4 regions of the Musicola paradisiaca NCPPB 2511 genome follow, and region 4 is predicted to be linked to each of the others. Evidence: predicted binding sites of a transcription regulator. Region 4 holds the regulator's gene; each other region holds the start of a gene.

Region 1 (5,980 bases), 2.3 Mb from region 4:
CCTGTCACGACGAGTGATAGCTGATCAACTGGACAGCGGCACGTTGGTCGAACTGTCGATACCGCTGCCACCGTTGATGCGCAAGCTATATCTGGTGCACCACCGGCAAAAGCATCTCTCCGGCGTGCTGCACTCCTTTCTTGAATATTGCCGCTAATCCTGCCGCTGCCACTGGGAACCCGGCCCGGTGGCAATCATATTTCCAGATGATTTTCTTATGACTGACGCCGAGTTATGAAGCTCTCTTATAATCGGTGTGAATCACTATCCAGCTAAACCTCATTTGTTACAATCCGCCCTCAATTTTTATGGGCAGCAGGATTGTTATGGCTCAACATTCTACCGAACTCCCGGATCAGGGGAATAAAACACTACGCCGCGAGTTAAAAGCACGGCATTTGACGATGATCGCCATTGGCGGCTCGATCGGTACCGGTCTGTTCGTCGCTTCCGGTGCGACGGTGTCGCAGGCGGGGCCAGGCGGCGCGCTGCTGTCCTATGCCCTGATCGGGTTGATGGTCTATTTTCTGATGACCAGCCTAGGCGAGCTGGCGGCGTTCATGCCGGTTTCCGGCTCTTTCGCGACCTACGGTGCCCGCTATGTCGACGAAGGGTTCGGGTTCGCGCTGGGTTGGAACTACTGGTACAACTGGGCAGTCACCATCGCGGTGGATTTGGTCGCCGCGCAGCTGGTGATGGGGTACTGGTTCCCGGATGCCCCCGGTTGGATCTGGAGTGCGCTATTCTTGTCACTGATTTTTCTGCTGAATTATGTGTCGGTGAAGGGGTTCGGCGAAGCGGAATACTGGTTCTCACTGATCAAGGTCGCCACCGTTATTTTGTTTATCGCCATCGGTGTATTGATGATCACCGGTATCCTGCGAGGCGGCGAGCACGCCGGCTGGCATAACTGGCAGATTGGCGATGCGCCTTTCGCCGGCGGTTTTTCCGCGATGATCGGCGTGGCGATGATTGTCGGTTTCTCATTTCAAGGCACCGAACTGATTGGTGTGGCGGCCGGTGAATCGCGCGACCCACAAACCAATATTCCACGCGCAGTACGGCAGGTGTTCTGGCGTATTCTGCTGTTCTATGTGTTCGCTATTCTGATCATTAGCCTGATTATTCCTTATACCGACCCAAGCCTGCTGCGTAATGACGTCAAGGACATCAGCGTCAGCCCGTTTACGCTGGTGTTCCAGAACGCCGGGCTGCTGTCGGCCGCTGCGGTGATGAATGCGGTGATCTTGACAGCGGTGCTGTCGGCGGGCAACTCCGGGATGTACGCTTCGACCCGTATGCTGTACACCCTGGCGCAGGAAGGTAAAGCGCCGGCCTGCTTCGGACACTTATCGAAGGGCGGGGTGCCGCGTAACGCGCTGTATGCCACAACAGTGGTGGCTGGGTTATGTTTCCTGACGTCTATGTTCGGTAATCAGAGCGTGTATCTGTGGCTGTTGAATACATCGGGTATGACCGGGTTTATCGCCTGGCTGGGCATCGCTATCAGCCACTACCGTTTCCGGCGTGGTTATGTATTACAAGGGCGCGATCTTAATGCGCTGCCGTACCGTTCCGGGTTCTTCCCGCTGGGGCCGATTTTTGCTTTCGTGCTGTGTCTGGTGATCACGCTGGGGCAGAACTACCAGGCGTTTCTGGCGGACAAGATTGACTGGAACGCGGTGGCCGCAACCTATATCGGTATTCCGCTGTTTCTGGTTATCTGGTTTAGTTATCGCCTGACCAAAGGTAGCCAGACGGTGAAATACAGCGAGATGACGTTCCCGGAGCATCAACAGCACTAAGCGCTCAAACCGTAGGCAGTAAAGAGCCGACCTGATGGTCGGCTTTTTATTGCAGATATTGCAGACACCCAGTGCGTTCCCGGCGTGCCGCCGTTGACATGCTAGCGGTATCGGTGCGCTGTGCGTCAGGCTCGGGTAGGATGCACACTACGATAAGCGCCGACGAGCATGCCGCACAGTGGGAGCAGTGCCAGCGGAGCGCCGATATAACCGATCTTGTCCATACTCAGATGCAGGCTGATCATGTTGCCCAGTAAAGCGCCGCCGCCGATACCGAGGTTAAACAACCCGGAATAAATCGATGTCGCGACATCGCTGGCGTCCGGCGCCAGCATTAGCACCCGGGCCTGCATCGCCAGCCCCAATGCCATCATGGATAGCCCCCATACCAGACAGAGCAGCGTCAGCCCCAGCGGATAACCGGACAGCGGTTTCAGCAGTGTCAGGCTAATAACCAGCAACAGCATCGCCGTGATGATGAAACCGGTGGGAAAGCGTTCGCTGTAGCGACTGTAGAGCATACTGCCGCCGATGCCCGCAATACCGAACAGCAACAGGATCAAGGTGGTAAAGTTTTCCGGCAACTGAGCCACCGTTTGGATAAACGGCTCGATATAGCTGTAAGCAGTGAAGTGCGCCGTCACCACCATCACGGTGGTCAGGTAGATAGTCACCAGTTCCGGGCGCTTGAACAGTGTGGGAAGACTGGCGAGTGAGCCGGAATGTTCGCTGGGCAGCCGCGGGAGCAAGCGGGCCAGCAGGATCAGCGCGATAGTGGCGCCAACGGCGATAAGTACCAACGTGGTGCGCCAGCCCATGTATTGCCCCACCACACGTCCCAGCGGTAATCCGATGATCATCGCCAGCGACGAACCGGTGGCGATCAGCCCTAACGCCTGGGCGCGCCTGCCCGGCGGGGCAAGGCGAATCGCCAGCGAGGCCGTAATCGACCAGAAAATGGAGTGCGCCAGCGCCACGCCGATGCGGGAAAGCAGCAGGGCATTGAAGCTCCAGGCGGCGGCAGAGATCAGATGGCTAATGATAAACAGCCCGAAAATACCGATCAGCAAGCGCCGTCGTTCAACGGCGCTGGTTAACAGCATACAGATGAGGGATGCCGCGGCCACGATCCAGGCGTAGAGGGTGATCATCAACCCGACATCTTCAGTCTTCATCTGGAAAGAGTCGGCGATATTGCTCAGCAAGCCGACCGGGATAAATTCTGTGGTGTTGAAGATAAACGCGGCGATAGCCAATGTGACCACGCGCAGCCAGGCGGTGGCGCGCGAGGGTGATGCGGATGTCATAGCGGGATCCTGATCTGGTGTAACGGGCGCGCCATTGTAGTCAATTATGGGTAAAAATGCGATTACGCTCACATTTCAGCGAGGTGTCGCGGTGTCTGAATCAGGCGCTGGGGGAGGGGCGGAATCAGGCCGTCGTCTGGTGCGGCGACACGGTACATGGTATTGCCTAATATTATGGCGGATAACATTATCTCAACAATAATTAGTATTTATAATTAAGTGGCGTAATGGATATTATCAGGCTGTTTTATTGAGTGAGGTTTAAATAAGCTACATAAAAATAGAGTATTCGTTTTTTTTGGTGATTATTCATGGTGGTGAGTTGAAAATATTATTTTTGAATATTTTTGCGTGCGAATTGATGACGTTTTTTTTACGTTCCGGATTTCTTCAGAAAGAATATTTTATAGTTTTGGTTTAGGCAGAGGTTGTCACTTTTATCTGGTTGGTTTTCCTCTCTTCTGGCGATTATTAGGTTGTTTTATTATGTTTTTGCCATGTGAGTAAATAAATTTATCTCTCTAAAAATTATCCTGATAATTATTCTTCATTATGGAAAATACAAGCATAATCAGTAATAGTTTTTTATAATAATGCATAAGATTGCTGTTGCAAAAAATAAACGGGTATGAGAGCTTTATCACAAGCTTCGATGAGGGAACAACAATGAGCGTATATATTAATGCGGTGGAAACCTATTTGCCCGGCCCGGTTATTAGCAATCAGGAATTGGGAGATAAAATCGGATTTAAACCTGATTTAATTAAAAAACTTTTCGGTAATACCGGTCGGCATTTTGCCGTTAATATGAATACCGGTAAACCAACGGCGTCGTCAGCGGAATTAATTAGCATCGTTATCCGGAAACTTCTTGCCAGCACAGGGATAAATAAAAATTGTATTGATTTTATTATTGTGGCATCCGCCACGCCGGATACGTTATTGCCAAGCAGCGTAAATCAGGCGTGTCATGCCATGGGGTTTCGGCAGATTGAAACCTACCAGATTGTTTCGGGGTGTTCCGGCGCCGTACAGGCGCTCAAGCTAGCCCGCGAGCTGGTGGCTACGCCGGATAATGGCCTAAACAACGGCCTGGTTATCGGGGTTGAAACAGCCTATAAGTTCCTGAATTTCTTTGATGAACATGCAGGAAAGAAAGACACGAAGGAACTGGTGAACTATACGTTGTTCGGCGACGGCGTCGGTGGATGCCTGGTTTCCAATCAACAATCGGCGTCCAGTATTGAGATTGAACATATTTCTTTTCAATATCTGGGTATTGATGAAGCGGTCGGTCAACTGGCGAATTGGCGCGGCAGTCGTAATGACATTGAATATGGCGCCTTGCTGAATGAAGAATATAAATTGATTGAGAAATTAGTGCCGGTTATTACTCAGGATACGGTTAATGCATTGACGGATAAATTAGGCGGGCGTCCAGACTGGCTGCTGCCGCCACAACTCTCCGGCTCAATGCTGGTGAAAATTTTGTCCGATATCGGTTATACGACGGATAAAATATTCAGCCTGGTGGACAGAATTGGTAATACCGCCAATGCTGCGTTATTTTTTCAAATAAAAGAATTCAGCGATATTTCCCTTGCCAATGAATGCGCTATCGGTATTTCTGTTGAGTCTTCACGTTGGCTGGCGGGCGGTTTGATTCTCCGAAACAAAAAAGATCTTTTATAACATGACGTAAAAAGGATTTTTATCTATACCCTTTATATTTCAAATGATATGTGTTGGCTGCGATTATTTACCCGAATCACTAAGCTGAGTAAACGCATCGGGGTTTACGTATCAGCCGCCTTTCTGAAACGCGAATTATTTGGGGTATAAAGAAAATAGGGATGTTTATGAAACAGGATAATGCACTAGGTCGGATCGCCGCCTCGAAAAAAATCACGGCGGAAGGGAAACGTATTGTTAATATTGCCACCTTCAGCAATTTCAATCACAAAGCGTTGAATGACCTGATTACGTTCAACCTGAATGAACTGGGTTGCTATCCCTCCTTTTATGACGGTCTATACAGCGACTATTTTCCCCATGTACTGGGCAATGCCGCCGACATCAAAACATTTGGCGCGCAATTCCATTTTTATACCCTGGATACTTCCTTTATTGAAAACGACATCGGTGCGTTGCTGCCCACGGCTGAGATTGGCGAAAAAATTCAGGAGCAAAAAAAGCCGGCTGGCGTATCTGCTGAATTTTTCTGGCGCCGGCTGTGGCGCTCACGTCGTGCTGAACACTATCCATATCGGCGAGTCGCAACTCAAACAGATTATCGCGCAGGATCAACGCGCGGAACTGAAGCAACTGATCGGAGAGTTTAACTCGTTTCTTTTGGCGTTGGGGCAAACGGAACACCGCGTAACGGTGGTCGATTTGCAGGAATCCGGCGGGATAACGGAAGACCCTGCGACCAGCCGAACTGCGCAGTTACTGGGGCTGGGCGTCGGTCTGGCGGCGTTGGATGCCATCGCTCGCGTCGGCGCCGCATCCATCCGGCAGGCGCTCGGGAAAACGCTGAAATGCGTGGTCAGCGATCTGGATAACACGTTGTGGAAAGGCATTTTGGCCGACGACGGTGTCGACGGCATCCTGATGGCGGATAAACACATCGGCACGGGCCACCTGCGTTATCAGGCGTATCTGCGCACTCTGTACGATCAGGGCGTCATTTTAGCCATTTGCAGCAAAAACAACCTGGAGAATGTGGAAGAAGCGTTTAAACGCCGCGCCGATGAGATGCGAATTTCGCTGGATAAGTTCTCCGTGGTGAGCGCCAACTGGCAAGGGAAAAGCGGCAACATTCTGAATATCGCCAACGAACTGAACATCTCCCCGGAGCACATGCTT
Region 2 (5,980 bases), 1.9 Mb from region 4:
ACCGAAGGGTTATTGATGAGCCAGGTGTTGGGAGCGGCATTTCCTTCCTGGTTTGATGCGTTTTTACCGACGATGTCTGTGTGCAATACGTTGCTCCATCCGGCACGGGTGAGTGACAGGGCCGATACGAAAATCGCGCATCTGGATGGGTTAAACCTCAGCCGGGCCTGGTGTATGCGCCATATCACAGAACAACTGCCGGCATCGGCCGCCTCGCGGTCGGTCTTGCTGGATGCCGCCGAGCGGCATCTTGACGCCAGCGTTGGATACGTGGTGGGCAGCCACTACAGCGGCGGACACTGGCTGGCGAGTTTCGCCATGCTGGCGCTGGTGTGCTGACCCTCACGGTTGCCCAACATGGGTGTCGGGCAATCATCCGTGGCGTTTTCCATGCCATTACGCATTATTCTCTTTGCCGATCACGATCATGTTTCCCGCTAAACGGTGGGGGTATGGTGGCGCGATATCATCCATAACGACCATCAGCAAGGAGAGATTATGCTGGATCATCTGAGTATTCCGGTGACGGATATAACCCGTAGTCGACAGTTTTATGAGGCTGCGCTCAGGCCGTTGGGTTATCGCCTGATTAAGGATATGTCGTTCGCCGTCAGCTTCGCGGTGACGGAAGGGTACGGGCAAGCCAGCGATCCGGGCGGCGAACTCTGGTTTTATCAGGCGGAGGCAGGAGCTTGCCCGGCGGTGCACTTTGCGTTCAGTACCGCATCGCGTGAGCGGGTCGACGCTTTCTTTGCCGCAGCTATCGCTGCGGGGGGCCGGGATAATGGGGCGCCGGGGCTGCGTCCAAACTACCACCCGAATTACTACGCAGCCTTTGTGTACGACCCCGATGGGTACAATATTGAGGCGGTGTATCACCGTGCACCCTGAAGTGACGGCATTCTGCCGGAGCTGCCGACACCATGATTTAGCACGCGGATGTAATGAGGTGCTATTGCGGTTGCATTGATGGATGCGGCGGTGTAGCCGTTAATGGACTGACTCCTGGGATCAGGAAACCGTAGCGATTGATCTTTTCCCAAACGCTCTGAATAATACCGCTGTTGACTCGGGGTGCCCTTCTGAAAGGCGGGGCTGAGAAATACCCGTATTACCTGAACTGGATAATGCCAGCGTAGGAAAGTCACGGTATCCCGCCGGTTGCCGTCTTCTTCCACGCCGGTCGGGAGGTTTATGAAAATGCAAGCAACACCTTTCCCTACTGCCTCTGTCGCGGATTCCCTCACTTTGTTTCACCAGCGTGCTCCGTTGGTTCATTGTCTCACTAATGACGTGGTGCAAAGTTTTACCGCTAATGTACTGCTCGCGTTGGGCGCCTCTCCCGCGATGGTGGTGGATCCGGGCGAAGCGGCGCAATTCAGCGCACTCGCTGATGCACTGCTGATCAATATTGGAACGCTAGAAGTATCCCGGGCGGATGCCATGCTGGCGGCGATCGCCAGTGCGACACAGGCAGGCACGCCCTGGGTACTGGATCCGGTTGCTGTCGGCGGGCTGACATACCGCACGGCATTTGCTCAGCAACTGCTCACGATGAAACCGGCCGCCATTCGCGGCAATGCCTCGGAAATTCTGGCGCTGGCCGGGGAAGGTTCCGCCGGGCGCGGCGTCGACAGCGGCAACGATTCATGGTTCGCGCTTCCCGCCGCTCGCTCGCTGGCGCAACGTTGGTCGACCTGCGTCGCCGTCACCGGTGAGGTGGATTACGTCACCGATGGTCAGCGTGATTGGGCGGTGAGCGGTGGCGATCCGTTAATGACGCGAGTGGTGGGCACTGGCTGCGCGTTGTCGGCCGTGGTGGCTGGGTTCTGCGCACTGGAGGGGGATCGCCTGGCCCATGTGGCGGCGGCTTGTGCCGTCATGTCGCGTTGCGGTGCGCGGGCCGCTCAGCAGGCATCGGGGCCGGGCAGCTTTATTCCCGGGTTTCTGGATGCGCTGTATGCCGAACGCGGAGGGGTGACGGTATGAAACGCATTAACGCATTAACCATCGCCGGTACCGATCCCAGCGGCGGCGCGGGGATTCAGGCTGATCTTAAAACGTTTTCCGCGTTGGGGGCTTATGGCACCAGCGTGATTACCGCATTGGTGGCGCAGAACACGCGCGGGGTGCAGTCGGTATACCGGATCGAACCGGCATTTGTCGCCGCGCAGCTGGATTCCGTGTTGAGCGACGTGCGCATTGATTGCGCCAAGATCGGCATGCTGGCGCAGACGGACATCGTAGAGGCGGTGGCAGAACGACTGCAACGTTACCCAGTGCCGCATGTGGTGCTGGATACGGTGATGCTGGCGAAAAGCGGCGACCCGCTGCTGGCACCCGAGGCGGTGGAGGCGGTGCGTCAACTGTTATTGCCGCGCGTGTCGTTGATTACCCCCAATCTGCCGGAAGCCGCGGCGTTGTTGCAGTGCGCGCCAGCGGTCGATGAGGCGGAAATGCGGCAACAGGGCGAGCGGTTGTTGGCGATGGGGTGCCAGGCTGTACTGATGAAAGGCGGGCATCTGAGCGACCGGGAAAGCCCGGACTGGTTGTTTACGACGCATTGTGCGCCGGTACGCTTCAGTACGCCGCGTGTCGTGACCCGTCACACTCACGGTACCGGCTGTACGCTCTCCGCGGCGCTGGCGGCGTTGCGTCCACGTCATGCCGACTGGCAGGAGACGTTGCCCGCCGCGAAGAATTACCTGCAGGGCGCGTTGGAGCAAGCGGATTCGTTGCAGGTCGGCGGAGGGATCGGCCCAGTGCACCATTTTTATCGCTGGTGGTGATTGGGTCTTAAGGGATAAGAAAATCAGATAAATAGCAGAAAAATATTGCATGGACAGCTCGCCCGCTACCCGTTAATTTTGTGATCTGTGTCAGATTATTGTCAGCGTGGCGACATCTGCGGACAGTAGTCTGGCGGTCACGGTTGTGTCGATGAGTGGACTTAAGGAGGGGCTCATGGCGGGTTCAATACGTGCGGTAATGATTGCCCGGGGACTACAGACGATCCTCAATGTCGGGCTGCTGGCACTGGCGGTGATGCTGGTCATCTTTCTTGTCAAGGAGACTGCGCATCTGTCGACGGTACTGTTTGTCAGCAATGAGAAGGAATCTTCCTACATGCTGATCGAGAGCCTGGTGATCTATTTTTTATATTTCGAATTTATTGCATTGATTGTGAAGTATTTTTCGTCTGGATATCACTTTCCGCTACGCTATTTCATCTATATCGGTATTACCGCCATCATTCGGCTAATCATCGTCGATCACAAAAATCCGATCGATACCCTGACCTATGCCGGCGCCATCCTGATTTTGGTGGTGACGCTCTATCTGGCCAACAGCCCGCGCCTGAAACGCGAATAAGCGACGGGCAGGTGTGTCATGTTGGTCAATTAACACCCGGCGTCGGCGGGTGTTAATTGCTCTGGAACATCATTCTGTGTTTCGGCTCCGTCATCACGCTTAACAACACGGCATTACGACACACCATGTCTTTTAGACCGGGGTTGCGTCCGGGCCGGCATTGGCGTAGCCGCAGCCGGTTGACGAGGGTGAGCATAAACCGCAGGTTGTAGGGAAAAAAGAGTTTAGAATCAAAAAGAAAAAGCCAGCCCAAGGGAGATTGGGCCGGCCAAGGAGGTGGTTCCTAGTAGTATAACTACGCTTGTTTTCGTTCTGTATTTTCTCAGCGCTGCAATAGTAACCAGTTGTCGCCGTCATTGATGTGATCGGATTCTAAAAATACGACAACTGGCGGCTATTGTGCTGTATTCCGCTTATTTCAGGTGAGGATTACGGGTGTTGGTGCCCGGCAGGTTACGCAACAGCAGAGCGTAATCCAGCGCGATATCTTCCGGCACCGGCAAATAGACGGTGTGCCCGTCGCCCGGCGCGACATCAATCGCTTCCCCTTTGCGGTTTTGCATCAGCGTAATGGTGAACTGCACATTACCGCCCGGCGTCATCATTTCTACGCTGTCGCCGACTGAGAATTTGTTTTTGACCGCGACGGCCGCCAGCCCGTTCAGACGTTCGCCGGTGAACTCGCCGACAAACTGCTGACGGTCGGAAACCGAATAGCCGTAGTCGTAGTTTTGATAATCCTCATGGACATGGCGGCGCAGAAAGCCTTCGGTGTAGCCGCGGTGCGCCAGCCCTTCCAGCGTTTGCAGCAGCGTGGGATCGAACGGTTTACCGGCGGCGGCGTCGTCAATGGCGCGGCGATAAACCTGCGCGGTGCGGGCGCAGTAGTAGAAGGATTTGGTGCGGCCTTCGATCTTCAGCGAATGCACCTGCATCTGGGTCAGGCGTTCGACATGCTGGATGGCACGCAGATCGCGCGAGTTCATGATGTAGGTGCCGTGTTCGTCTTCAAACGCGCTCATGTATTCGCCCGGACGCTGGCTCTCTTCCAGCATGAAGACCTTATCGGTCGGCGCGCCGATACCCAGCGTCGGATCGACCTGGGTGACGGCGATAGGCTCATGGATGTGCACAATGTTGCCGACGTCGTCTTCCTTGCCTTCCTGCACCTTGTATTCCCAACGGCAGGCATTGGTGCAGGTGCCCTGATTGGGGTCGCGTTTGTTGATGTAGCCGGACAGCAGGCAGCGGCCGGAATAGGCCATGCACAGTGCGCCGTGGACGAACACTTCCAGTTCCATTTCCGGTACCTGGGTGCGAATTTCTTCGATTTCTTCCAGCGACAGCTCGCGGGACAGGATCACGCGGCTCAGCCCCATCTGTTGCCAGAATTTAACGGTGGCCCAGTTGACGGCATTGGCTTGAACGGAGAGGTGGATCGGCATCTGCGGGAAGTTTTCCCGTACCAGCATGATCAACCCCGGGTCGGACATGATCAGCGCATCCGGATTCATTTCCACGACTGGTTGCAGATCGCGCAGGAAGGTTTTCAGCTTGGCGTTGTGGGGCGCGATATTGACCACCACGTAGAATTTTTTCCCCAGTTCATGGGCTTCGGCGATCGCCTGAGCCAGCGTCTGGTGGTTGAACTCGTTATTGCGCACGCGCAGGCTGTAACGGGGTTGGCCGGCATAAATCGCGTCGGCGCCGTAGGCAAAGGCGTAACGCATATTTTTCAGGGTGCCGGCCGGAGACAGTAATTCCGGTTTAAACATGGTATCTCTCAATGTCTGATCGCAGGTCAGGCTGCTCCCGAACGGAAGCAGTAAAGGCGGGCGATTCTAACGCCAACGGCGGGAAAAATCAGTAGTTCGCCGAGGAAAAGTACCGCTACCGGCTATGCCGGGCACGGGTGACGCGGCGCAGGCATTGAATTGCCGCCAAAGGCGACGGTGCCAGGCGGATTGACGCTCGGGCGGAAAGACACGTCAGGAAAAGGGGCGGTGGCCGTGCCGCCGCTTTATCCCGGGATACCGGCATAAAGCGGCGGGGCGTCGAGGGTGTCAGCGGGAGAGAATGCCGGCGGAAGGGCCGACGCGATCGCGCAGGTGGGGACGGGTGAAGTCCACCGTCGGGCCTTTCGGTACGATCCCGGTGGGATTCAGCCAGCGGATGCTGTAATAACCCGCCTTGATGTGCGGTAAATTGACCGTTTCGCTGATGCCCGGCCACTGGTACAGCTCGCGCAGGTAGCCCGAGAGGTGCGGATAATCCTCCAGACGGCGGATGTTGCATTTGAAGGCGCCGTGATAAGCGGTATCGAAACGCACCAGGGTTACAAACAGGCGCCAGTCGGCTTCGGTCAGCGTATCGCCGGCCAGATAGCGGTGCGTCGCCAGGTGGGCTTCGACGGTATCCAGTGCGTTGAACAGCGCAGTGACGGCGGCGTCGTAATGCTCCTGGGTTTTGGCAAAGCCGGTTTTATACACGCCGTTGTTGATATTGTCGTAAATCAATGTGTTCCAGCGGTCGATGTCTGCCTGGCGTTCGGTGGGGTAGAGATCCAGCCGGTTGCCGGTCAGCGCATCGAACGCCTGATTGAGGATAC
Region 3 (5,980 bases), 1.9 Mb from region 4:
CCGAACGGGTCGGGCCATCAAAACTGCCTTTCGGCGTGTTGACGTTGGCGGCGGTGATGGCGGTACGCACCGATTCGCTGCTCAGCCCGAAGGAAGCCAGCGCGCCCGCATTCAACTTCACCCGTACTGACGGCCGTTGGCCGCCCGCCAGTGTCACCAGACCTACCCCTTCGACCTGGGAGATTTTCTGCGCGATGCGGGTTTCAAGCATATCCTGCACCTGCGTCATGGGCATGGCGGTGGACGTGACCGCCAGCGTCATGATCGGTGGATCCGCCGGGTTGACTTTGTTGTAAGTCGGCGGGAAGGGCAGGTCGGTCGGCAGCAGATTGGTGGCGGCATTGATCGCCGCCTGCACATCCTGCTCCGCGACGTCCAGCGACAGGGTAAGCTGGAATTGCAGTGTGATGACGGACGCGCCCGCAGAACTCTGGCTCGACATCTGTTTGAGCCCGGACATGCTGCCGAACTGGTGTTCAAGCGGTGCAGTGACCGACGAGGTCATGACATCCGGGCTGGCGCCTGGATAGAGCGTCACAACCTGGATGGTCGGGTAATCGACTTCGGGCAGCGCGGATACCGGCAGTGCGCGGTACCCCACCAGACCCGCCAGCAGAATGGCGACCATCAGCAGGGTGGTGGCGACCGGCCTGAGGATAAACAGGCGCGACGGGCCGCCGCCGTGAATCGGCGAGCTTTCCTGCATCAGGATTTCTCCGCTTTACGCTGACGTTTTTCACCGCTGGCGGTGGCCTGGGCATCGGGTTTTTCGGGCGACAACACTTCGACGCGCGCCCCTTCGGTCAGTTTGTCGATACCATCCGTCACGACGCGCTCGCCGGCGTTCAGCCCGCTGGTGACGACGGTTTGCTGGCCGTACTGGATGCCGGTAACGATCATGTGTTTGCTGACCTGATCTTTGTCGTTCAGTACCCAGATAAAGCGCCCGTCATTACCCATCTGAATCGCCGACGACGGTGCTACCACCACATTCTGTAAGGTATCCACCTTGATACGGATGTTGACGAACTGGTTGGGAAACAGGGCATCGTCCTGATTGTCGAACCGGGCTTTTAGCTTGATGGTGCCGGTGGTGCTGTCGATCTGGTTGTCCATACTCAGCAGGGATCCCTGCGAGAGCATTTTCTGATTAGCGCGATCCCAGGCTTCAACCGGCACCGGTTGCCCGGATTTCTGCGCTTTCAAGACAGTGGCGATATCCCCTTCCGGCAGCGTGAACACCGTATCGATCGGGTGTGTTTGCGTCAGTACCAGCAAGGTGGTGGTGCTGGTGATGTAGTTACCGACATCGACCTGGCGTAACCCCACCCGGCCGCTGATTGGCGCCGCAATCCGACTGTAGTCCAGTTGCAGTTGGGCACTGGCGACCGACCCCTGATCCGATTTCACGGTGGCTTCATACTGCCGCACCAGCGATTCTTGGGTGTTCAACTGTTGTCCGGAAACCAGACTGGTTTTGGATAGCTGCTGATAGCGCGCCAGATCCTGCCGGGCATTGACCAGCAACGCCTGATCTTTGGCTAACTGCCCTTGGGCCTGAGTCAGTTCAACCTGGAACGGGCGAGGGTCGATTTCGAGCAGGAGTTCCCCCTGCTTGACCTGTTGCCCCTCCTGGAAATGAATGGCCATCAACTGGCCGCTGACCCGGCTGAGTATGGTGACGGTATTGGCGGCATTTACCGTACCCAATGCAGAAAGATAGTGTGGAATCGACGCGGTGGCGGTCATCGCGGCTTGTACCGGCGGCGGCGCCATAGACCCTCGTCTACCACTCCGGTTCTGACTGGAGGACTGTTGAGTGCGGCTGGCTTCTGACGATGCGGATTGTGCGGGTGTCTGATGGAAATAACGCCATGCAAAAAAAGCGGCTGCGATGGCAATGATGACTATCAATAATTTAAGGGAGCGTTTGGCATTCATAGTAATGAAATCATGTCTCCAATGAGCACAGGCCGCTGATAAGCCTATGAAAGCTTGAGGTATGTAACGATACTAGTTTAAACAGCAACCAGCAGAACAAAAATGGAGGAAATATGGAAGATATGTCAGTGTTTGTAGAGAAAAAAAGCCCCGGCGTGGTATTTGCCGGGGCTGATTCAGAGAGCGTCAATCGGAAAAATAATGGGTTACAGTACCAGACCGGCAATAGCGGCGGAGAGCAAGCTCACCAGCGTGGAGCCATACACCAGTTTCAGACCGAAACGGGAAACGGTATTACCCTGTTTTTCATCAAGGCCTTTGATGGCGCCGGCAACAATACCGATCGATGAGAAGTTAGCAAAAGACACCAAGAAAACGGACAGAATACCCACGCTGCGCGGAGACAGTTGGCCTGCTACTTTTTGCAGTTCCATCATGGCGACAAATTCGTTGGAAACCAGCTTGGTGGCCATAATGCCGCCTACCTGTAATGCTTCCTCTTTGGGAATGCCGACGATCCAGGCAAACGGATAGAAGACGTAGCCCAATAGTTCCTGGAAGCTCAGCCCAAGAATGGTGCTGAACAGGGCGTTGACAGCGGAAATCAGCGCGATAAAGCCGATTAGCATAGCAGCGACGATAATCGCCACTTTGAAACCGGCAAGAATGTATTCCCCCAGCATTTCAAAGAAGCTCTGACCTTCATGTAGGTTGCTTAATTGCAATTCCTGTTCTTCGTCCACACGGTAGGGGTTGATCAGCGAAAGCACGACAAAGGTGCTGAACATGTTGAGTACCAGCGCCGCAACTACGTATTTGGCATCCAGCATCGACATGTAGGCGCCCACGATGGACATGGAGACGGTTGACATGGCGGTTGCTGCCATGGTGTACATCCGTTTTTCCGACATCTTGCCCAGTATATCTTTGTAAGCAATGAAGTTTTCAGACTGGCCAAGGATCAACGAGCTGACGGCGTTAAAGGATTCCAGTTTTCCCATGCCGTTGACTTTGGACAGGATGGTTCCGATCAGACGAATGATAAACGGCAGAACCTTGATGTGTTGCAGGATGCCGATCAGCGCGGAGATGAATACGATGGGGCATAGCACTTTCAGGAAAAAGAACGCCAATCCCTGATCACTCATTTTACCGAAGACGAAGTTGGTGCCTTCGCCGGCAAAGCTGAGCAGTTTGTCAAACAGCGATGCGAAGCCTTTTACAAAACCCAAGCCTACGTTGGAATAGAGGAAAAAATACGCTAATAGAATTTCAATAACGAGTAACTGAATAATGAATCTGACACGAATACCTTTTTTGTCACGACACACCAGTAGCGACAAGGCGGCAACAACAGCTAAGGCCAGAACGAAGTGAAGGATATTGGACATTTTTGCTCCAAACATGACTAGGGCCGATTTTTGGTCGTCATTTTATGTAACAGATGCGCCTAAAATGAGATGAACAACGCAAAAGCTGAATTATATCTTGGAAAATAACCTAAACTAAAGCCTTGGTCTCATAGCATTCGCTTTTGTCTGCCGTTTGGTATGAAATTTCATCTAACGGTGCTGATCGGAAGTATACCTGTTTCCCTTTTTTGGGAAATATGGGTTCAACAAGGAGATGGACTATGCCTGTTTCAGATGTATTCCGTGAACTTGGCCATTCGGGGATTTGCGTGCCGGTGTTGACGTTTGGCGGGAATGTGTTCGGCTGGACGGTTGATGAGTCGTCATCGTTTCAGATTCTGGATGCGCTGGTGTCCGAAGGGTTGACGTTTATCGATACGGCAGATGTGTATTCAACCTGGGTGCCGGGAAATAGTGGCGGCGAATCGGAAACCATCATCGGTAACTGGTTGAAAAAACGCGGTAATCGAGACAAGGTTATTATTGCCACCAAAGTCGGTAAAAATATGGGCGAAGGTCGACACGGGCTGTCTGCCGCGTATATTCGTCAGGCGGTTGAAGCGTCGTTGTGTCGTCTGCAAACCGATTATATCGATCTGTATCAATCCCACGAGGATGATAAAGAGACTCCGCTTGAGGAAACGCTCGCAGCATTCGATACGTTAATTCGGGAAGGTAAGGTTCGCGCTATTGGGGCTTCAAATTATGAAGCCGACCGTTTGGCTGAGGCATTGAAAATCAGTCGCGAAAACCATTTAGCGCGTTATGAAACATTGCAGCCTGAATATAATTTATACGACCGTCGGCATTATGAAGAAACATTGTCTCCCATTGTGAAGTCAGAGCAATTAGGCGTGATTGGTTATTATTCTCTCGCCAGTGGGTTTCTCTCCGGAAAATATCGTGTGCCGGAGGATGCGGTGAAAAGCCCGCGTGGCCAGGGCATCATCGCACGTTATTTGAACCCTCGCGGTTTGGCTATCCTGAATGCGCTAGAACAGGTAGCGACGGTACATAAGTCGACAGCTACGCAGGTCGCTTTGGCCTGGTTGATTGCTCGTCCTGAAGTGACTTCGCCGATTGTCAGTGCGACTACGGTCGATCAGGTAAAAGAGTTGGCATCAGCGACGCGACTGACTCTGACTGCACAGGAGATATCGCTGCTTGATGGCGTTAGCGCCTGGTAAGTCAGGTCGAAGCGATCCTTGAATCTCATGCAGTTACACGACGAAGAAAGCAGGAAAGGCAGGATAGGGAAAGCAAATGGAACCGCATGTCTGTCAGTAATGTGTGTGATCAGGTTGCTCTGATTCAGTCGGATAACCGCACGGTGCAGATTGCGTTTTCAGATGATAGACATCATGAATACATAAAGGTGGATGTATTAGGTGGGATTGAGCCGGTAGAGGAATAGAGGCTAATTCATCCATGTTCAGATATAAAAACAGCCCTGATTAAGGGCTGTTTTTATTGGAGGTAAACGAACGGTTGAAAATACTTATTCGTTTACTCGTCGGGTATTGACGAAAACTTAAGCCTGAGGCTGAGTTACAACGTCTTTGATACCTTTAACTTCGATTTCTACGCGACGATCCGGAGCCAGACAATCGATCAGTGCAGCGCGAGCCTTCACGTTAGCACAGGTGGCGCCGCTGACCGGATTCGCTTTACCCATACCGCGAGCAGAGATCTTGTTAGCTGGAACGCCTTTGTGAACCAGATAATCAACAACGCTCTGAGCACGTTTGGTAGACAGTGTCTGGTTGTACTGATCAGAACCCAGACGGTCTGTGAAGCCCAGAACAACTACGGAGCCATCTTTCGGATCGATAGTGCTTAACTGGGTATACAACTGATCCAGAGAACGCTGACCTTCAGGCTTCAGAGTCGCTTTGTTGAAGTTAAACAACACATCAGATTTCAGCGTGAAACGTTTGGTCTGTACAACCGGAGCCGGAGCCGGGGTCGGCGCTGGAGCCGGTGCCGGGGCAACGATCGGTGCCGGAGCTTCCTGACCGAAACGGTAAGAAACACCCACACTCAGCAGGCCATTATCAGGACGACCACCTACAGTGGAAGCATCACCGATATTGTTCACCCACTGGTAATCCAGACGAGTCGCCCAGTTTTTGGTGATAGCGTATTCAACACCCACTGCAGCCAAAGGAGAAACACCGGTGTCGTGACCGCTGTTGCCAGAAACGTCGTCGTGGCTATCCGCGCGCCATACGAAACCACCCAGACGAGTATAAACGTCCAGATCGTCAACAATCGGATAACTCAGCTTAGCGGCTAATTGAACGCCTTGAGCTTTGAAATTGCCACGGTTTACGCCGGTATATTTCATACGGCCAAGCCAATCGTAGCCCATCTCAAAACCTAAATAAGGGTTAGCCTGGTAACCACCGAATACACCAGCACCCAGTTGATTTTCCTGCGCATCGTTGGTGGTCTGATAACCACTGCCGTTCAGGCCTGTATCGTGGAACTGAGACCAGCCCAGTTTACCGCCTGCGTACCAGGTGTTATCGTTCGGTGCGGCTTGCGCTACGGTAGCAAAGCCAGCCACTGCTATCGCGATAGCTGTTTTTTTCATTTTTACGCCTCATTATCATCCAAACTGGCAA
Region 4 (5,980 bases):
TTATCGATAACTACGACTCCTTTACCTATAACCTCTACCAATATTTTTGCGAGCTGGGCGCGCAGGTAACGGTTATGCGTAATGACGAATTGACGCTGGCGGATATTGAGCGTTTGGCGCCGCAGCGGCTGGTGATCTCGCCCGGCCCTTGTACGCCGGACGACGCCGGGATTTCGCTGGCTGCCATCCGTCACTTTGCCGGCAAACTGCCGATTCTGGGGGTATGCCTTGGTCATCAGGCGTTAGGGCAAGCGTTTGGCGCTCAGGTGATCCGGGCCCGGCAGGTAATGCACGGCAAAACATCGGCGATTCGTCATTCCGGACAAGGGGTGTTTCTCGGGCTGGAAAATCCGTTGACGGTGACTCGCTATCACTCGCTGATTCTGGCATCTGAAACGTTGCCGGCCTGTTTTGACGTGACCGCCTGGACGGAACGGGATGGGCGACCGGATGAAATCATGGGTATTCGCCACCGAGCGTTGCCGTTGGAAGGTGTACAGTTTCATCCGGAGAGTATTCTTAGCCGACAGGGGCATCAGTTGTTGAAAAATTTCATGAATTTATAAACGGATAGTGAATAGCGTCGACGGGCGAGCGGATTTATCGATTGCGCTCGTGTGATTTTTTATGCATATTTATTGACTATATTTTCATGTTGGACAATGGGATATCATCACGGGGCAGCAGATGGCGACAGAAAAATCAGCAGTAACGCGGGAAACATACGACAAGGTCATTCTTCCGATTTATGCGCCCGCGCAGTTCGTGCCGGTGAAGGGTAAAGGGAGCCGTGTCTGGGATCAGCAGGGCAAAGAATACATCGATTTTTCCGGCGGTATTGCCGTTACCGCGCTGGGACATTGTCATCCGGCGCTGGTTGAGGCGTTGAAAACGCAGGGCGAAACCCTGTGGCACACCAGCAACGTGTTTACCAACGAGCCGGCTTTGCGTCTGGCTTCCAAGCTGATTGCCGCCACGTTCGCCGACCGGGTGTTTTTTGCCAACTCGGGGGCGGAAGCCAATGAAGCGGCGTTCAAACTGGCTCGTCATTACGCCATCGAGCGCCATAGTCCGTATAAAACCAAGATCATCGCTTTCTATCAGGCGTTTCATGGCCGGACGCTGTTCACGGTTTCAGTAGGCGGGCAGGCCAAGTACGCCGACGGCTTCGGGCCGAAACCGGCGGATATCATCCATGTGCCTTTCAATGATCTGGCGGCGGTGAAGGCGGTGATGGACGATCATACCTGTGCCGTGGTGTTGGAACCGATCCAGGGCGAGGGCGGTATTACGCCGGCGACGCCGGAATTCCTCACCGGTGTGCGTGAATTGTGCGACCAGTACAACGCGCTGCTGGTGTTCGACGAAGTGCAGTGCGGCATGGGCCGCAGCGGCAAGCTGTTCTCCTACATGCATTACGGCGTGAGGCCGGATATCCTGACCACCGCCAAGGCGTTGGGCGGCGGTTTCCCCATCAGCGCTTGCCTGACCACCGAGGAAGTGGCGTCCGTCATGAGCGTCGGTTTGCACGGCACCACCTACGGCGGCAACCCGCTGGCCTGCGCGGTGGCGGAAGCGGCGCTGGATGTGATCAATACGCCGGAAGTGCTGTCTGGGGTGGAAGCTCGTCATGAACGTTTTGCGGCGGCGTTGCACCGTATCAATGAGCGGTTTGGCATTTTTGATGAAGTCCGCGGTATGGGGCTGTTGATTGGCGCACAACTCAAGAAAGCGTGGCATGGTCGTGCGCGCGATTTCCTGTCGGCGTCGGCCGAACTGGGGTTAATGATTCTGGTCGCCGGGCCGGATGTGATTCGCTTTGTGCCGTCGCTGGTGATTGAACTGGACGATATCGATCAAGGCATGGCGCTGTTCGAACAGGCGGTCGCGAAGGTTGTGGAGCAATAAGTTCGTCTGTTGCTGAAAATAAAAGAGCGTGCCGCAGCACGCTCTTTTTGATCCGGCGTCGCAATGACTCAGCGTGTACCGTACACCACAATGGTTTTGCCGTGCGCGGAAATCAGATTCTGGTCTTCCAGCATCTTCAGAATACGGCCGACGGTTTCACGAGAACATCCGACGATCTGACCGATTTCCTGACGGGTAATCTTGATCTGCATGCCGTCAGGATGCGTCATGGCATCGGGTTGCTTGGCCAGGTTTAACAGTGTTTGGGCGATGCGGCCCGTTACATCAAGAAACGCCAGATTTCCCACTTTCTGGGACGTGACTTGTAGACGGCGCGCCATCTGTGAAGACAGACGCATAAGAATATCGGGGTTGACCTGAATCAGCTGGCGGAATTTCTTGTAGGAAATTTCGGCGACTTCACAGGCGGTTTTGGCCCGAACCCAGGCGCTACGTTCCTGACCTTCTTCAAACAGGCCGAGTTCACCAATGAAATCTCCCTGGTTGAGATAGGACAGGATCATTTCCTTACCTTCTTCATCCTTGATCAGCACGGCGACCGAGCCTTTCACGATGTAGTAAAGCGTCTCTGCTTTTTCACCCTGGTGAATAAGCGTGCTCTTCGATGGGTATTTGTGAATATGGCAATGAGAAAGGAACCATTCGAGAGTCGGGTCTGTTTGCGGTTTGCCGAGAACCATTCGCTGTTATCCTCTGTTGTAATTCACTGCGCAAATCACAGGGCTCAGAGTTCCCTGTACGGCGTGATAACATAGTTATATTTAAATTCCACTCAGGCGGAATGACGTCAGGGAATATACTGAGGCTGTCTATCGGGTGACGTCATAATCAGGATGTGTCTGGTAGAGGCTCACACACCGGATTATTTCCCCGTTTTTAACACAGGTTGTGTGTAGTGTCTCGTGTTGTCTCGCTTCAGCATGATTAAACTCTGATTTTAGTCGGGTTTATACATAAGCGATGTAATTTTTAAAAAATAGTTGAGGGTCAATGTTATGCAGGCGCGGGTGAAGTGGGTTGAAGGGTTAACGTTTCTTGGCGAGTCCGCCTCCGGGCATCAGGTGTTGATGGATGGAAACGCCGGAGACAAAGCGCCGAGTCCGATGGAAATGGTGCTGATGGCGGCGGGTGGATGCAGCGCCGTCGACGTGGTATCCATCTTGCAGAAAGGGCGTCAGGATGTCGCGGATTGCGAAGTACGATTAACGTCGGAGCGCCGCGAAGAAGCGCCGCGTATGTTCACCACGATTAATTTGCATTTCATTGTGAAAGGGCGCGGCTTGACCGACAAAGCAGTTGAGCGCGCCGTCGCGCTGTCGGCGGAAAAATATTGTTCCGTCGCGCTGATGTTGGGAAAAACGGTACATATCACTCACAGCCATGAAGTCGTCGAACTGGAATGACCCGGTCGGTTGCACATCATGCGCGGCGGTTGTACGGCTGCCGCGCCACGCTTTAACCGATGTTATCGCCCGCCAGTAGCCGCTGTACCAGCGGCGTCATAATCAGCTCCATCGCCAGCCCCATTTTCCCTCCCGGCACCACGAGCGTATTGATGTGCGAAATAAACGAACCTTGCAGCATGGCCAGCAAGTAGGGGTAGTCGATGTTGCTCATCCCCTGAAAGTGGATCACGACAAAACTTTCATCCATGGATGGAACGGATTTGGCGGCAAACGGATTGGAGGTATCGACTGTCGGGACGCGCTGGAAGTTGATGTGCGTGCGTGAAAACTGCGGGGTGATATAGGTGATGTAGTCCTCCATCGAGCGAACCACCGAATCCATCACCGCTTCGCGTGAGTGGCCGCGGTCGTTGATATCCCGTACCAGTTTCTGCATCCACTCCAGGTTGACGATCGGCACCACGCCGACCAGTAAGTCCACATGCTGGGCGACGTTATGGGATTCCGTCACGACGCCGCCGTGCAGCCCCTCGTAAAACAGAATATCCGTGGGTTCCGGCATCGGTTCCCAGGGGGTGAATGTTCCCGGTACCTGCTTGTAGGGAATGGCTTCGTCGTAGGTGTGGAGATATTTGCGGGTTTTACCGCTGCCGCTGCGACCATAGTCGATAAACGCCTGTTCCAGCAAACTGAAATCATTGGCTTCCGGGCCGAAGTAGCTGATGTGCCTGCCCAGATCCCGCGCTTTACGGATCGCCATGTCCATTTCCGGACGGGTATAACGGTGATAGCTGTCACCGTCGACCTGCGCGGCGCGGATATTGAGCTGCTGGAAAATTTTATGAAACGCCAGGCTGGTGGTGGTAGTGCCGGCGCCGCTGGAGCCGGTTACTGCAATAATCGGGTGTTGATGCGACATGATGCAAACTCCGGTCGGTCAGGCGGCGCGGGTCGTGATCGACCATAACGCAATATCCTTATTGTTATCATGTTTGTTCCGGCCTGACACGCCAATTTACGTTTTCCAGCGGGCGTGTCAGCCGTCGTGAATCACGCCGCTGCGCAAGGCGTTACGCGGCATGATGTTGACGGTTTCATGCAGTTCGGACCAGACCAGCACCACCTCGCCGCGTTGCAGTTGCAGGTGTACGTCTTCCACCTTTTCCGCCAGCGAGCGTTCATGTTCGCCGTAGTCGGTGCCTTCCCGCAGTACGAATGATTCAATCAAATTTTCCAGCGTGTCGGGCGCCAGCGCCTGCCAGGGAATGATCATTTTATTGCTCCAGATAAGGGGTGAACCAATCGGGGATGCGATGTTCCAGCCACATTTCAGGGTGGCGCCATGATCCGCTGACAAAGCCGACATGCCCGCCATGCTCTGTCAGTTGGTATTCGACGCAGGGCGGTAACTGCGAGGGATCGGGAATGACTTCAGGCGTCATAAAAGGATCGTCCTTTGCCTGGATGATCAGGGTTGGAGTACGGATCTGCGGCAGCAGCGGCATGGCGCTGCAACGCCGGTAATAATCCGCGGCGTCGTGAAAGCCGTGAAGACGGGCGGTGATGAGGTCGTCGAACTCCCTCAACCCGCGTACCTGTTTGATGCGGGACGGCGATACCGGAATGGTGCCGGGATACGCCGCCAGTTTGCGCAGTGCGCTCTGGCGCAACGAATTGACCAGATAAGATTGATAGATGCGGGAAAACCCCTGTTCGATGCGGCGGCTGCAAGGCTCCAGCAACAACGGCGCCGAGACGACGGCGGCGGCGTTGAGCGAACAGCGCTCCCCCTGACGGCCCAGCAGGCAGGCCAGCATATTGCCGCCGAGCGAAATGCCGATCGCCGCCGTGGGCGCCGGCCCCAGCGTTTTTTCCAGCCATTGCAGGAAATAGTCGGCATCGCCGGTTTCGCCGGAGTGATAGATGCGCGTCCGGCGATTAGGCACCCCGCTGCAGCCGCGGAAATGCATGATCACCGCCAGCCAACCGCGTTCCCGACAGGCGGCCATCAAACCGTGCGCATAAGGGCTGCGGAAGTTCCCCTCCAAGCCGTGGAACAGCACCACGCGCGGCTTATGCGCCGCAGGTTGCGGCGGTTCGCTCCAGGCCAGTTCGACGAAGTCGCCGTCGGGGGTATCCAGCGTTTGCCAGACGGGCGTCAGGCTGGGGCGTCGGCGAAACAACCGCGGCAGCAGTGTTTGCAGATGTGGGTTGCGCATCCCGCCCAACGGCTGAAAAGCGCTGTTGTGTAGTGGATAAGTATTCATGGCAAAAAACTTGTATGGGTGACGTCGCGCTGCTAGGTTGATGGCTTTCTGCTAATCCCTTCCGGCTTTAAAGGATTGCCGTTTCATGGATCACGTCAGCCTGTTTCTTTCTATGTTGGGTTTCTTGTGGGTCGCAGCGATTACTCCCGGCCCCAATAATATGCTACTCACCGCATCCGCCGCCAATTTTGGTTTTTTGCGCTCTCTGCCGTTAATGCTGGGGATCATGATCGGCATGCAGAGCATTCTGCTGTTGGTATCGCTGGGGCTGGGCAGCTTGATTCTGCTCTATCCGCCTTTGCATCTGGCGTTGAAAGTGTTGGGTAGCGCTTATCTGTTGTGGCTGTCGTGGAAAATAGCCTCCGCAGCCTACGAACG

The links. The regulator CRP, encoded in region 4, controls carbon source genes, mostly activating them, when cyclic AMP is high. The targets are predictions, from matches to a motif close to ATGTGANNNNNNTCACAT.
Region 1: the regulator CRP is predicted to act here: its motif matches at 3,169-3,186, upstream of DPA2511_RS11945 (sugar transporter).
Region 2: the regulator CRP is predicted to act here: its motif matches at 2,868-2,885, upstream of psiE (phosphate-starvation-inducible protein PsiE).
Region 3: the regulator CRP is predicted to act here: its motif matches at 3,397-3,414, upstream of DPA2511_RS13875 (NupC/NupG family nucleoside CNT transporter).

The regions. Positions count from the first base shown of each region.
Region 1 is NZ_CM001857.1:2,707,983-2,713,962, reverse strand. Features, by position in the region: gene yieE (DNA-binding transcriptional regulator YeiE) at 1-157, shown strand, start outside; gene DPA2511_RS11950 (amino acid permease) at 327-1,805, shown strand; gene DPA2511_RS11945 (sugar transporter) at 1,931-3,112, opposite strand; gene DPA2511_RS11940 (3-oxoacyl-ACP synthase) at 3,716-4,804, shown strand; gene DPA2511_RS23925 (hypothetical protein) at 4,972-5,454, shown strand; gene DPA2511_RS21665 (HAD-IIIC family phosphatase) at 5,360-5,980, shown strand, end outside.
Region 2 is NZ_CM001857.1:3,145,598-3,151,577, reverse strand. Features, by position in the region: gene DPA2511_RS13945 (DUF2891 domain-containing protein) at 1-339, shown strand, start outside; gene DPA2511_RS13935 (VOC family protein) at 499-891, shown strand; TPP riboswitch at 1,061-1,159, shown strand; gene thiM (hydroxyethylthiazole kinase) at 1,201-1,989, shown strand; gene thiD (bifunctional hydroxymethylpyrimidine kinase/phosphomethylpyrimidine kinase) at 1,986-2,789, shown strand; gene psiE (phosphate-starvation-inducible protein PsiE) at 2,965-3,372, shown strand; gene trhP (prephenate-dependent tRNA uridine(34) hydroxylase TrhP) at 3,786-5,147, opposite strand; gene DPA2511_RS13910 (glutathione S-transferase family protein) at 5,436-5,980, opposite strand, start outside.
Region 3 is NZ_CM001857.1:3,129,961-3,135,940, reverse strand. Features, by position in the region: gene DPA2511_RS13885 (MdtB/MuxB family multidrug efflux RND transporter permease subunit) at 1-706, opposite strand, end outside; gene DPA2511_RS13880 (MdtA/MuxA family multidrug efflux RND transporter periplasmic adaptor subunit) at 706-1,941, opposite strand; gene DPA2511_RS13875 (NupC/NupG family nucleoside CNT transporter) at 2,148-3,332, opposite strand; gene DPA2511_RS13870 (aldo/keto reductase) at 3,575-4,540, shown strand; gene ompA (porin OmpA) at 4,885-5,949, opposite strand.
Region 4 is NZ_CM001857.1:410,299-416,278, forward strand. Features, by position in the region: gene DPA2511_RS01875 (aminodeoxychorismate synthase component II) at 1-566, shown strand, start outside; gene argD (bifunctional acetylornithine/succinyldiaminopimelate transaminase) at 688-1,908, shown strand; gene crp (cAMP-activated global transcriptional regulator CRP) at 1,977-2,609, opposite strand; gene DPA2511_RS01890 (OsmC family protein) at 2,925-3,332, shown strand; gene DPA2511_RS01895 (phosphoribulokinase) at 3,385-4,254, opposite strand; gene DPA2511_RS01900 (YheU family protein) at 4,372-4,608, opposite strand; gene DPA2511_RS01905 (hydrolase) at 4,610-5,602, opposite strand; gene DPA2511_RS01910 (LysE family translocator) at 5,688-5,980, shown strand, end outside.